Regions from separate parts of the Luteococcus sp. Sow4_B9 genome, predicted to be linked through region 1. Evidence: riboswitches for the same ligand, from Rfam matches in the RefSeq annotation. Region 1 holds a riboswitch; the other holds the start of a gene.
What was found. Region 1 has a riboswitch for cobalamin ahead of ACTQ49_RS05175 (ATP-binding protein). Riboswitches for the same ligand answer to the same signal wherever they lie in the genome.

Region 1 (5,242 bases):
TGCAGCACCGGCCGCCGCAGACCGTGGTGGTCGTCGGGCGCGATGTTGGCCGGGCGGAGGAGTCGCTGACGGTCACGACGCTGGGTGATCTGGATCCCGAGAGCATCGACATGAAGTGCCTGGTGATCATCGGGGCCTCTTCGACGCGCGTCAGCCCCGCGGGGGTCTGGACGCCCCGTTTCGTGGACGCCCCGACGCGGGAGGGTGAATCCGCATGACCGTCCATTTCGTGGGCGCGGGCCCGGGTGCTGCCGACCTGCTCACCGTCCGCGCGACTCGCCTGCTCGCGGCGGCCGACGTGGTGCTCTACCCGGGCACCTATCTGGACCCTGAGGTGCTGTCCCACGTCGGGCCGCAGGCGGAGCTGGTGGACACCCAGCACCTGACCCTCGACGAGATCCTCGCCCACCTGAGTGCGGCGCATGCCGGGGGCAAGGAGGTGGTCCGGCTCGCGTCGGGCGACCTCAGCGTCTATTCGGCCTTGTCGGAGCAGACTCGTCGACTGGATGCCGCGGGTATCCCGTGGGATGTGACCCCGGGGGTTCCGGCCTATGCCGCCGCCGCGGCCATCGTCGGGCGAGAGTTGACGGTGCCGTTGCTGGCGCAGTCGGTGGTGATCACGCGCACCCAGAAGCGGTCGACGCAGATGCCGGAGGCCGAGAGCCTGCAGGCCTTCGCCGCGACGGGCGCCACCCTGGCCCTGCACCTGGCGATCACCCGAACCCGGGAGCTGATGGCCGAGATCGAGCCGCAGGTGGGCGCCGACTGTCCCGTCGTGGTGGTCTACCGCGCGAGCCAGCCGGAGGAATTGGTGCTGCGCGGCACGGTCGCGACGATCGCCAGTCAGGTGGAGGCCGCCGAGCTGAAGCAGGCGGCGATCATCCTCGTCGGGCGAGCGCTGGACCCGACGCCGGGTGGCGAGAGCTTCCTCTACGACGCGCACCGGGAGCGTCGGGCCCTGGGTTGACGGGTGCTGGGAGCGTCGGGTGCTGGGTTGATCGGGTTCTCGGTTGATCGGGTGCTGGGGGGCCTACTGCTGGTCCCCATCGGTGTCCGAGACCTGCCGCCCCGGGGTCTTGCGCCAGAACCACTGGGTGATGGTGCGGGCCGGTTTCCAGCCGGTGAAGGTGCCGATCGCGTCGGCGGTCTCCACCGAAAGTCGGGTCAGTTCGCCGCCGTGTTCCCGCAAGGCGCCGGCCAGCAGCACCTCGGTCTCCAGGGTGACGCCGTGCACGACGATCCGCCCGCCGGGGCGTAGTGCGTCGAGGCAGGCGTCCAGTACGCCCGGCCGCGTGGCGCCGCCGCCGATGAAGATGGCATCGGGGGAGTCCAGTCCGGCCAGCGCGTCGGGGGCCCGGCCCGTGACCATCTGGAGCCCGGGAACGCCGAGGGCATGGGCATTGCGGATGGCCCGGGCGGCTCGTTCCTGATTGCCCTCCACGGCGGTGGTTCGACAGGTCGGGTGGCTGCGCATCCACTCGATGCCCACGGAGCCCGAGCCGGCGCCCACATCCCACAGGTGTTCGCCCGGCATCGGTTGCAGTCGGGCCAGGGCGCTGACCCGGATGTCGCGTTTGGTGATCTGGCCGTCGTGCTCGTAGGCCTCGTCGGGCAGCCCGGCCGCCCAACCAGTCACGGTGGGCCCGGCCACCTCCAGCGCGACGATGTTCAGCCGCGGCGACGGACCGTCCCAGGTCTCGGCGGTGCCGCTGCGCCGCGACTCGTCGGCCGCTCCCAGGTTGCCCAGCACCGTCAGGGTGGAGGAGCCGTGGCCGCAGGCGGTGAGCAGTGCCGCGAGTCGTTCGGGGGTGGTCTCGTCGGAGCTGAGCACCAGGACCCGTCGCCCGGGGGCGAGCTCCCGCAACGCGAGTTCAACGGGCCGGCCGACGACGCTGACCACCGCGCAGCTTTCGGCAGCCCAGCCCATTCGGGCCCGGGCCAGCGCCACCGACGAGACGGCGGGGATGATCCGCACGCGGCGGTTGCCCAGCAGCTCCACCAGCGTTGACCCGATGCCGCTGACCATCGGATCGCCACTGGCCAGCACCACCACCTCCGCCCCGGCGGGCAGCGATTCCAGCAGGCCCGGCAAACTCTCCCGCAGCGGCGTCGGCCACGGTTCGCGTCGCTGCGTGGCGCGGGCATCGGCCGCCGGCAGCATCGCCAGGTGCCTCGACCCGCCCAGCACCACATCGGCGCCCAGCACCAGCTCGCGATGAGCCGGTGTCAAGGCGTCCCAGCCGTCGGCGCCGATACCGAGCACCGTGATGGGGTGAGTCTCCGCGTTCATGGCAGGAACGCTATCGCCCGGCGGTGACAGTTTCTGGCCCGGTGTCGTCTGGGTGGGCCACGGCCAGACTCGCCACGCGCTAGAGTGGCCCGAGGCACGAGGTGCCCCGAACCGCTCGTCGGGAAGGGGAGAATCTGGGAAGCCGGTGGAAGTCCGGCACAGGCCCGCTGCGGTGATCGATCCCTGTGGTCGTCAGTCCGAAGACCGGCCTCTTGCCGTGCGCGGTACATGTGTCCGCGCCGTCCTTGTCCGGCACACGCGAGCGGGAGCCTCCATGCCACAGCATTTTCCCTTCACGGCCATCGTCGGCTGCGATCCCGATGACCTCGACCCGATGGGTCTTGCCCTGGTGCTGAGCACCATCTCGCCGCAGATCGGTGGCGTTCTGGTCCGCGGCCAGAAGGGCACCGCCAAGTCAACGGCCGTCCGGGCCCTGGCCGCCGTGCTGCCGCCCATCGACGTCCACGAGGGGGACCGTTTCTCCACCGATCCGGCCGATCCCGAGGCCACCTCGCCCGACGCGCCCTTCACCGGCGCCGTCACCAGCCGTCCCGTCCGGCTCGTGGAGCTGCCCGTCGGAGCCACGGAAGACCGCGTGCTGGGCTCCATTCACCTGGAAAGTGCCTTGTCGCAGGGCAGTGTGGAGTTCGAGCCCGGTCTCTTGGCCCGCGCCCACCGCGGCATCCTCTATGTCGACGAGGTGAACCTGCTGCACGACCATCTGGTGGACCTGCTGCTGGATGCCGCCGCCATGGGACGTGCGACGGTGGAACGCGACGGCGTCTCCGTGGAGCACGCGGCGCGCTTCGTGTTGATCGGCACCATGAATCCCGAGGAGGGCGAGCTGCGCCCGCAGCTGCTCGACCGTTTTGGCCTGACCGTCGAGGTGGCCGCCCCCAAGGACTGGCAGTTGCGTGCCGAGGTGGTGCGTCGGCGGATGGCCTTCGACGCCGACCCGGCCGCCTTCCGTGCCCGGCATCGCGCCGCCGACGAGGCCCTGGGGGAGCGGATTGCCCGTGCGATGGAGCTGTTGCCGCAGGTTCGGCTGGGGGATGCCGCCCTGCTCAAGATCGCGGAGATCTGTGCCGCACTGGAGGTTGACGGTCTGCGCGCTGACATCGTGACCGCCCGCGCCGCCGTTGCCCACGCCGCCTGGCAGGGGCGTGAGCGTGTGACACGGGCCGACATCCGTCAGGCCGCGTTGCTGGCGCTGCCGCACCGCCGCCGTCGCAATCCCTTCGACGCCCCCGGCCTGGACGAGGACCTGCTGGACCAGCTGCTGGGCGACGAGGAGCTGCCCGACGAGGAGCTGCCCGACGAGCCGGAGCGGCCCGAGGACCGGGAGGGCGAACGCGACCCAAAAGCGACGGCGGCGACGAGGAGCTGACGCCGCCCCCACCACCTGACGAGTCTCCTGACCCCGACGAGTCGCGGGACCCGTCGGCCCCTGCAACCGGGGATTCGGCGGAAGGCTCGGAGCCGGACCCCACGGAGCCTTCGCAGCCGCCCGTCGATGACTCCCACCAGTCGCTGGAAGCGCCCGAGCAGGACCTGCCCGTGGTGCCCCCGCTGTCCTCGGCCGCCCGGGAGACCGTCGTGCAGGCCGCGACACCCCCGGCCCGGCCCAGGCTGCTCACGGTCCGCGGGGTGGGCCAGGGCGCGGCTGGCAAGCGGAGCCGCGCCATCACCAGCAGTGGTCGACGGATTGGTGCTCGCCGCCCGCAGGGCGATTCGACCGGCTCGTTGCACCTGGTGGAGACGCTGCGTGCCGCCGCGGGGGAGCAGCCGCGGCGTCGGGCGGCTTTGCAGGTGGACGGGTCACAGGGCAGTGCGTCCCTCGAGGGGACCTCGCTGGACCTGCGCCCCGAGGACATCCGGCTGGCTGTGCGCGAGGGGCGCGAGGCCAATCTGGTGCTCTTCTGCGTCGACGCCTCCGGCTCGATGGCCGCCCGCAAACGCATGGTGCAGGTGAAGACGGCCATCCTGGGCCTGCTGCTGGATGCTTATCGTCGCCGTGACAAGGTGGGGCTGATCAGCTTCCGAGGCAGCGAGGCCGAACTGGTGCTGCCGCCGACCAATTCCGTGGACATCGCCGCCACCCGGTTGGACGAGGTGCCCGCCGGGGGCCGGACGCCGTTGGCCGAGGGGCTCCTGATGGCCGCCGACGTGCTGCGCCGCGAGCAGCTGCGCGATCCGCACCTGCGGCCGCTGCTCGTGGTGGTCACCGATGGTCGCGCCACCGCCGGGAAGGATGCCGTTGCGCGCTCCCGTCGGGCCGCGGACTTCGTGGCCGGCATGGGCGTTTCGACGGTCGTCGTCGACGGGGAACAGGGGCCGCTGCGGATGGGATTGGCCAGACAGCTCGCCGAGCACCTGCACGCCGAGCACCTGTCCGTCGCCGACGTGACCGCCGATGCCCTGACCAGCACGGTGCGGCGCGTCACCCAACGTGACATGGTGCAGAACTAGCGTGCGCGCGGGATCCGGGCCCAGGAGGTGGCGGGTCGTCAGGCATGCGTGCCAGCAAGCTGCCAGCGCACGTCGGCATTCGGAACTGTCGTGCCCAGGGCGGCGGGTAGGGCAGGGTGGAGACTCACCCAGCAGGAGGACCAGCCATGAACGACGCACCCACAGCGCCCGGCCAGGGAGATGACGCGGGATCCCCGGTCTACATGGCGGGGCTCGACCTGCGGGGCAGGCGGGTGCTGGTGGTGGGGGCTGGACGCGTCGCTGCCCGCAGGCTGCCGGCGCTACTTGCCGCCGGAGCCCAGGTGGAGGTGGTCGCACCGCAGATCACGGACGCGATCCGGGAGCTCGCCAGCGCCGACGCCCTGGTTCTGCACGAGCGCGCCGTGACGCCCGACGACGTGGAGGGCGCCTGGTATGTGCTGGTGGCCACCCAGGACGTCGCGGTCAATGACGCGATCAGCGCCGCCTGCGAGCGGGCCCACA
Region 2 (5,242 bases), on a different contig from region 1:
ATGGTGCCGTCGATGACACCTTCGGCCTCGGCAGCGCTGTCGCCCAGCTCCTTGAGGTTGCCAGCCAGCAGGACGGTCTTGGCACCGGCCTCCTTGAGGGCCTTGGCGACGGGCAACGCCTGCTCGGCGTAGACCTTGGCGCTGGAGCACAGGCAGGCCACCGGGCTACCGGTGGTCTTGAAGGCGGCGACGATCTCCTCGACGCTGCCTCCCTCGCACTCCGGCGTGGCCAGGCCAGCGACGTGGAAGGCATTCGAGGCGAAGCCCTCGCGGGCGCCGAAGTCACGACGCGCGCCCAGGCAGGCCAGGAAGACCTTGGCATCCGCGTTGTCCTTGGTGGCGTCGCGCAGGGCCTCGAAGACCTCCGAGTCGCGCTTCCACTGCAGGCCCTTGTACTCCGGGGCCTCCGGACGCGGCTTGGCGGTGGTCACCGCGGCCTCGCCGGCATTCGGGAACTCGGAGACACCGGTGATCGGCTTCTTGCGGTTGGCCAGGCGCTTGGCGCGCTCGGCGATGACCGGCTCGAGCTCGCTCATCGGCAGTCCGTCGACGACGGCCTTGGCCATGCCACCGGCAGCGTCGATCCTGCCCAGGACGGCCCAGGCGGCCTCCGCGAGCTTGCGCGTCAGCGTCTCCACGTACCAGGAGCCACCGGCCGGGTCATTGACGCGGACGATGTTGGACTCCTCGGCGAGCACGATCTGCGTGTTGCGGGCGATGCGGCGGCTGAAGTCGCCGGGCAGGCCCCACGCGGTGTCGAAGGGGAGCACGGTGATCGCCTCGGCGCCACCGACGCCGGCAGCAAAGGTGCTGATGGTGGCGCGCAGCATGTTGACGTAGGCGTCGTCACGGGTGACCTCACGCCACGAGGTGACGGCGTGCTGGCGGGCACCACGCTTGGCCTCGGAGACGCCGAAGGTCTCGCCCACCTTGGACCAGGCGGTGCGCAGGGCGCGCAGCTTGGCGATGGTGGCGAACTGGTCGACGGTCGCGGTGACGCGGAAGTCGATCGTGTCGAAGGCCTGGTCAGCGGTCAGGCCCTGGGCCATCAGTGCACGGACGTACTCGACGCCCGTGGCGAGGGCGAAGCCCAGCTCGTGGACGTCGCCGGCGCCGGCATTGTGCCAGATGGTGGCATCCACGACGATGGCCCGCGAGGCGCGCATGCCGTCGATCCGCTTGGTCCACTCGGCCAGCCCGTCGAGCTGGGGGGTGGTGCCGTTGAGGGCCGCGCAGCCGATCGGGTCCAGGCCGAGCACGACGCTCTTCTGGTTCTTCGGCTTGTCGTTCGCCTCCACCAGGGCCAGCAGCGCCTCGGCGGCGGCGGCCTGGTCGGTGCGGCTGGAGACCTCCACCGTGATGAGCTCCAGCATGGCGTCGGCCAGCATCTCACCGAGCTGGTCGGCCGCGATGGCGTCGGGGTCCAGACGGAACCACAGGCTCGTCGCGCCGCGCTCGAGGTCGGTCAGCACGGCCTTGCGGGTGAAAGCGGCGTCGGGATCCTCGTGCAGTGCACGCACGTCCCAGGCGTCTGCCTCACCGTTGTGGACGGTGGTGCCTCGGGTGAAGGGGGCCACGCCGGGGACGCCGAGGTCCTCCGGGGCATCCTCCAGCGTGTAGATGGGGGCGATCTCGATGCCGTCGACGGTGGTGGTCACGAGACGGGCCACGGCCTCGTCGCCGGTCAGTAGCTTGTCTTCTGGGCGCCCGCGGTTGAGGACCTTCGCGGCGGCAGCGCGCCACGTGTCCATCCCCGGCTTCGCGAAGTCGCTGGCGAGCTTGAACTCTCCAGCTCCCTCGCGGGCGACCTGCTCGGTCGTTGTCATGGGACTCCTGCTCCGATGAGGTTGTCGTCGGCTGGCCTCTCGGCCTCCGACCGGACTGAAGTGCTCCTCGGCTCATTCTGGCGGTGACGGCCTGTCCGGGAACACCCTGCAGGACTGTTCGCGGTGGGTCGTCTCCAGCGGCGCACCTGGCTGGCGCGACGCGACTGGCAGGTCTTCGGACTCATGGGCGCTTCGCCGTCAGGCGTCTTCCTCGACCACCGCTTCCCAGGCCCAGACCCAGTGCTTGTCGTCCAGTGGTGCAGTTGCCTGCGCCACTTGGAGGCGTGCGATCCCTCGCATGCCGGACGGGTGGTGTCGTTCCCATTCACCGCTGCGGGACAGTTCCGGATTCACACCGGATTCCCTCTTGCGACGGCCCATCTGCATGGGCCGAACCAGCACCTCCACACTAGCGGGCTCGAGTTCGCGCGGAGGGGCGGGGCCGCATTTTGCCCGAAATGGTCTTACCTCGTAGGCCTGTGGTGGGCTTGGACTCGGGAAGCACGACGGTGCCGGTGCCCCCATGGGGACACCGGCACCGTCGGGTCTGTTCTTCGACTGCGTCAGCTGACGAAGGGGGTGATCGCGGTGGCCAGGCGGGGCAGGGCCTCCTCGACGTAGCCCTTGGCCTTGCCGCGGATCGGCTTGTAGATCTTGGCGATGGCGGCGTTGTCGGGCGACTCGGCCTTGGCATCGGCGACGGCGAGCAGCGCGTCGGCCACCTCACCCGAACGGCTCGACAGGTAGCTGCCGAAGTCCTGGTCACCCTTGGCCTCCCAGTAGGGGGCCAGAGCGGAGGCGATCTCCGGGAGCATCGCGTCGGTGCCCTTGGGGACGATGCCGTCCTTCATCTTCTTGGCGCTGGCGTAGGCCGTCTTGATGGCCATGCCACCCAGACCACCCTTGGACTCGACCTCCTGGTCGATGACGGTGGAGATGGCCTCGACCACCTGCGGGCGCTTGGCCGGATCGAGCAGCTGTTCGGTGAAGCTCATGGATGTGCCTTCCAGTGTTGTGTCGATTCATTCGGGCACGGGCGCCCGTTGCCGGGGGAGCGGTCCCATTGTGGCAGGACTCGACGGGTGCGCGGGGCCGCTGACAGGTTGACGGGATCGTCGCGCTCAGCGGGCGCTCAGGTCGACGAAACGGACGTCGGCGCCCAACAGGTCCACGACGGCCAGGCGCCCGACCAAGGGGGTGCCCAGACCGGTGAGCAGTTTGACGGTCTCGGCCGCCTGCCAGGCTCCCGCCAGGGCAGGGGCGGATCCCAGGATGTCCAGTGGGGCCGGGGCCTCCGTCGGATCCGGCACCACGTCCTCCCACTGCACCCCTCCCGGGGCAAAGACGCTGAGGACCGCCGTCCAGCCATCGATGGCCGCCCAAACCCACGGGACCCCAGCTGCACGGCAGGCCCCGGAGATCGCCTGACGGGAGGCTGCGCGGTCCGTGCAGTCGACCACGACGTCATGCTGGGCGACCAGCTCGACGTCCTGGCCGGTCAGTCGATGGTCCAGGGCGGTGATCGTGGCCTGTGGGGAGAGGGCGCGCATGCGTCGGGCGGCCAGCTCGACCTTGGGCTGGCCGATGTCCTGGGCGGTGAACAGGGTCTGGCGGTTGAGGTTGGTGTTCTCGACCACGTCATCGTCCAGCAGGGTCAGCTGGCCGATGCCGGCGGCGGTGAGGGCCGGGATGGCCCCGGCGCCGAGCCCCCCGCAGCCCACCACCAGGACGCGGGCGCGGGCGAGGCGCTCCTGGCCCGCCTCTCCCATGATGCGGCGCTGGCGGTGCCACTGGCCGGGCACCGCGGAGCCGGAGGTCGTGGTGGGCATGTCAGCAGTCACCCAGCCCCACCCATTCACTGCTGCCGTCGCCGAAGTGCTGGTTCTTCCAGACCGGGACGCGTTCCTTGATCCGGTCCACCAGGGCCCCGCAGGCGGTGAAGGCCTGCGCCCGGTGGGCGCTGGAGCAGGCCGCCACCAGCGCCACGTCGCCGATCACCAGGTCTCCGACGCGGTGCTCGGCGAAGGCGGTCACCTGGAATTCCTCTTCCACCTCTCGCACCACGGTCTCCATGGCTCGGGCGGCGTCGGGGTGGGCGCTGTAGGCCAGCGCGGTCACCTCACGTCCGTGGTCATGGTTGCGCACCACGCCCTCGAACAGGACGCAGGCGCCATCGGTACTGGTCATCACGGCATCGCGGGCCCGGCGAGGATCCAGCGCGGTATCGAGCACGGCAGCATGGGGCATGGTCCAAACCCTAGCGGCCCGATCCGACAAAACACGGAATGGGCCGTAGCATGTGGCTCGTGACTTCTCGGCAGCTGGTGGACCGCTTCGGGCGCACGGCAACGGACCTGCGCCTGTCGGTCACCGACGTGTGCAACCTGCGTTGCACCTACTGCCTGCCCGCCACCGGGGTGACCTGGTTGCCCCGTGCCACGATCCTGTCGGTCGACGAGCTGGCTCGTCTGGCCCACATCGGCATCAGCCAGCTGGGCGTCACCAAGATCAGGTTGACCGGTGGGGAGCCGCTGACCAGACCGGACCTGGACCAGATCATCCGGGCCATCGCCGTGGCCCACCCCGACGTGGAGATCGCGCTGACCACCAATGGCATCGGGCTGGCCGAGAAGGCCAAGGCGCTGGCCAGTGCCGGCCTGCACCGGGTGAACGTCTCGCTCGACACCGTGCATCCCGAGACCTACGCAGCCATGACGCGGCGTGACGGTCTGCAGCGGGTCCTGGACGGCATTCGGGGCGCCGTCGAGGCCGGGCTCAACCCGGTCAAGATCAATTCTGTGCTGCTCGCCGGAATCAATGACCACGAGCTGCACGACCTGCTGGACTTCTGCCTGGCCGAGGGCTCCGAGCTGCGCTTCATCGAACAGATGCCGATCGGCGCCACGCGCGACTGGGCACGGGAGAACCTGATCTCTGCCGCCGACATCCGCGGCATCATCGAGCAGCGTCATCGGCTGCGCGAACTGCCCGGACGCGGCCCGGCGCCGGCCCAGCGGTGGGAGGTGCTCTCCGCCCAGGGAGCCACCCTCGGCACGGTGGGGATCGTCGCATCGGTCACCGAACCCTTCTGCGCGGCCTGTGACCGCACCCGCATCAGCGCCGACGGCCAGTTGCGCTCGTGCCTGTTCTCACAACGGGAGACCGACCTGCGCACCCCCCTGCGCTCCGGCGCGAGCGACGAGGAGATCGCCCAGGTGTGGGCCGAGACGATGTGGGCCAAGCCGCGGGCCCATGGCAGCGATGCCGGCGGCTTCGGCCTGCACTTCATCCAACCCGAACGTCCCATGAATGCCATTGGAGGCTGAGATGCAGATTCGTTGGTTTGCCGGTGCCGCGCATGCCGCAGGAGTGACCGAGGAGAGCGTGCAGCAGGCCCAGCAGGGCACCGTCAGGGA

Region 2: another riboswitch for cobalamin. It lies ahead of mutA (methylmalonyl-CoA mutase small subunit); the one in region 1 lies ahead of ACTQ49_RS05175 (ATP-binding protein).

What each region holds. Positions count from the first base shown of each region.
Region 1 is NZ_JBQKKT010000005.1:90,420-95,661, forward strand. Features, by position in the region: gene ACTQ49_RS05160 (precorrin-2 C(20)-methyltransferase) at 1-218, shown strand, start outside; gene cobM (precorrin-4 C(11)-methyltransferase) at 215-967, shown strand; gene cbiE (precorrin-6y C5,15-methyltransferase (decarboxylating) subunit CbiE) at 1,031-2,290, opposite strand; cobalamin riboswitch at 2,373-2,517, shown strand; partial or broken gene ACTQ49_RS05175 (ATP-binding protein) at 2,565-3,542, shown strand; gene ACTQ49_RS05180 (vWA domain-containing protein) at 3,848-4,759, shown strand; gene ACTQ49_RS05185 (precorrin-2 dehydrogenase/sirohydrochlorin ferrochelatase family protein) at 4,906-5,242, shown strand, end outside.
Region 2 is NZ_JBQKKT010000004.1:204,335-209,576, reverse strand. Features, by position in the region: gene mutA (methylmalonyl-CoA mutase small subunit) at 1-1,826, opposite strand, end outside; cobalamin riboswitch at 1,976-2,241, opposite strand; gene ACTQ49_RS04725 (DUF6918 family protein) at 2,390-2,821, opposite strand; gene ACTQ49_RS04720 (HesA/MoeB/ThiF family protein) at 2,948-3,655, opposite strand; gene ACTQ49_RS04715 (molybdenum cofactor biosynthesis protein MoaE) at 3,657-4,073, opposite strand; gene moaA (GTP 3',8-cyclase MoaA) at 4,124-5,152, shown strand; gene ACTQ49_RS04705 (MoaD/ThiS family protein) at 5,154-5,242, shown strand, end outside.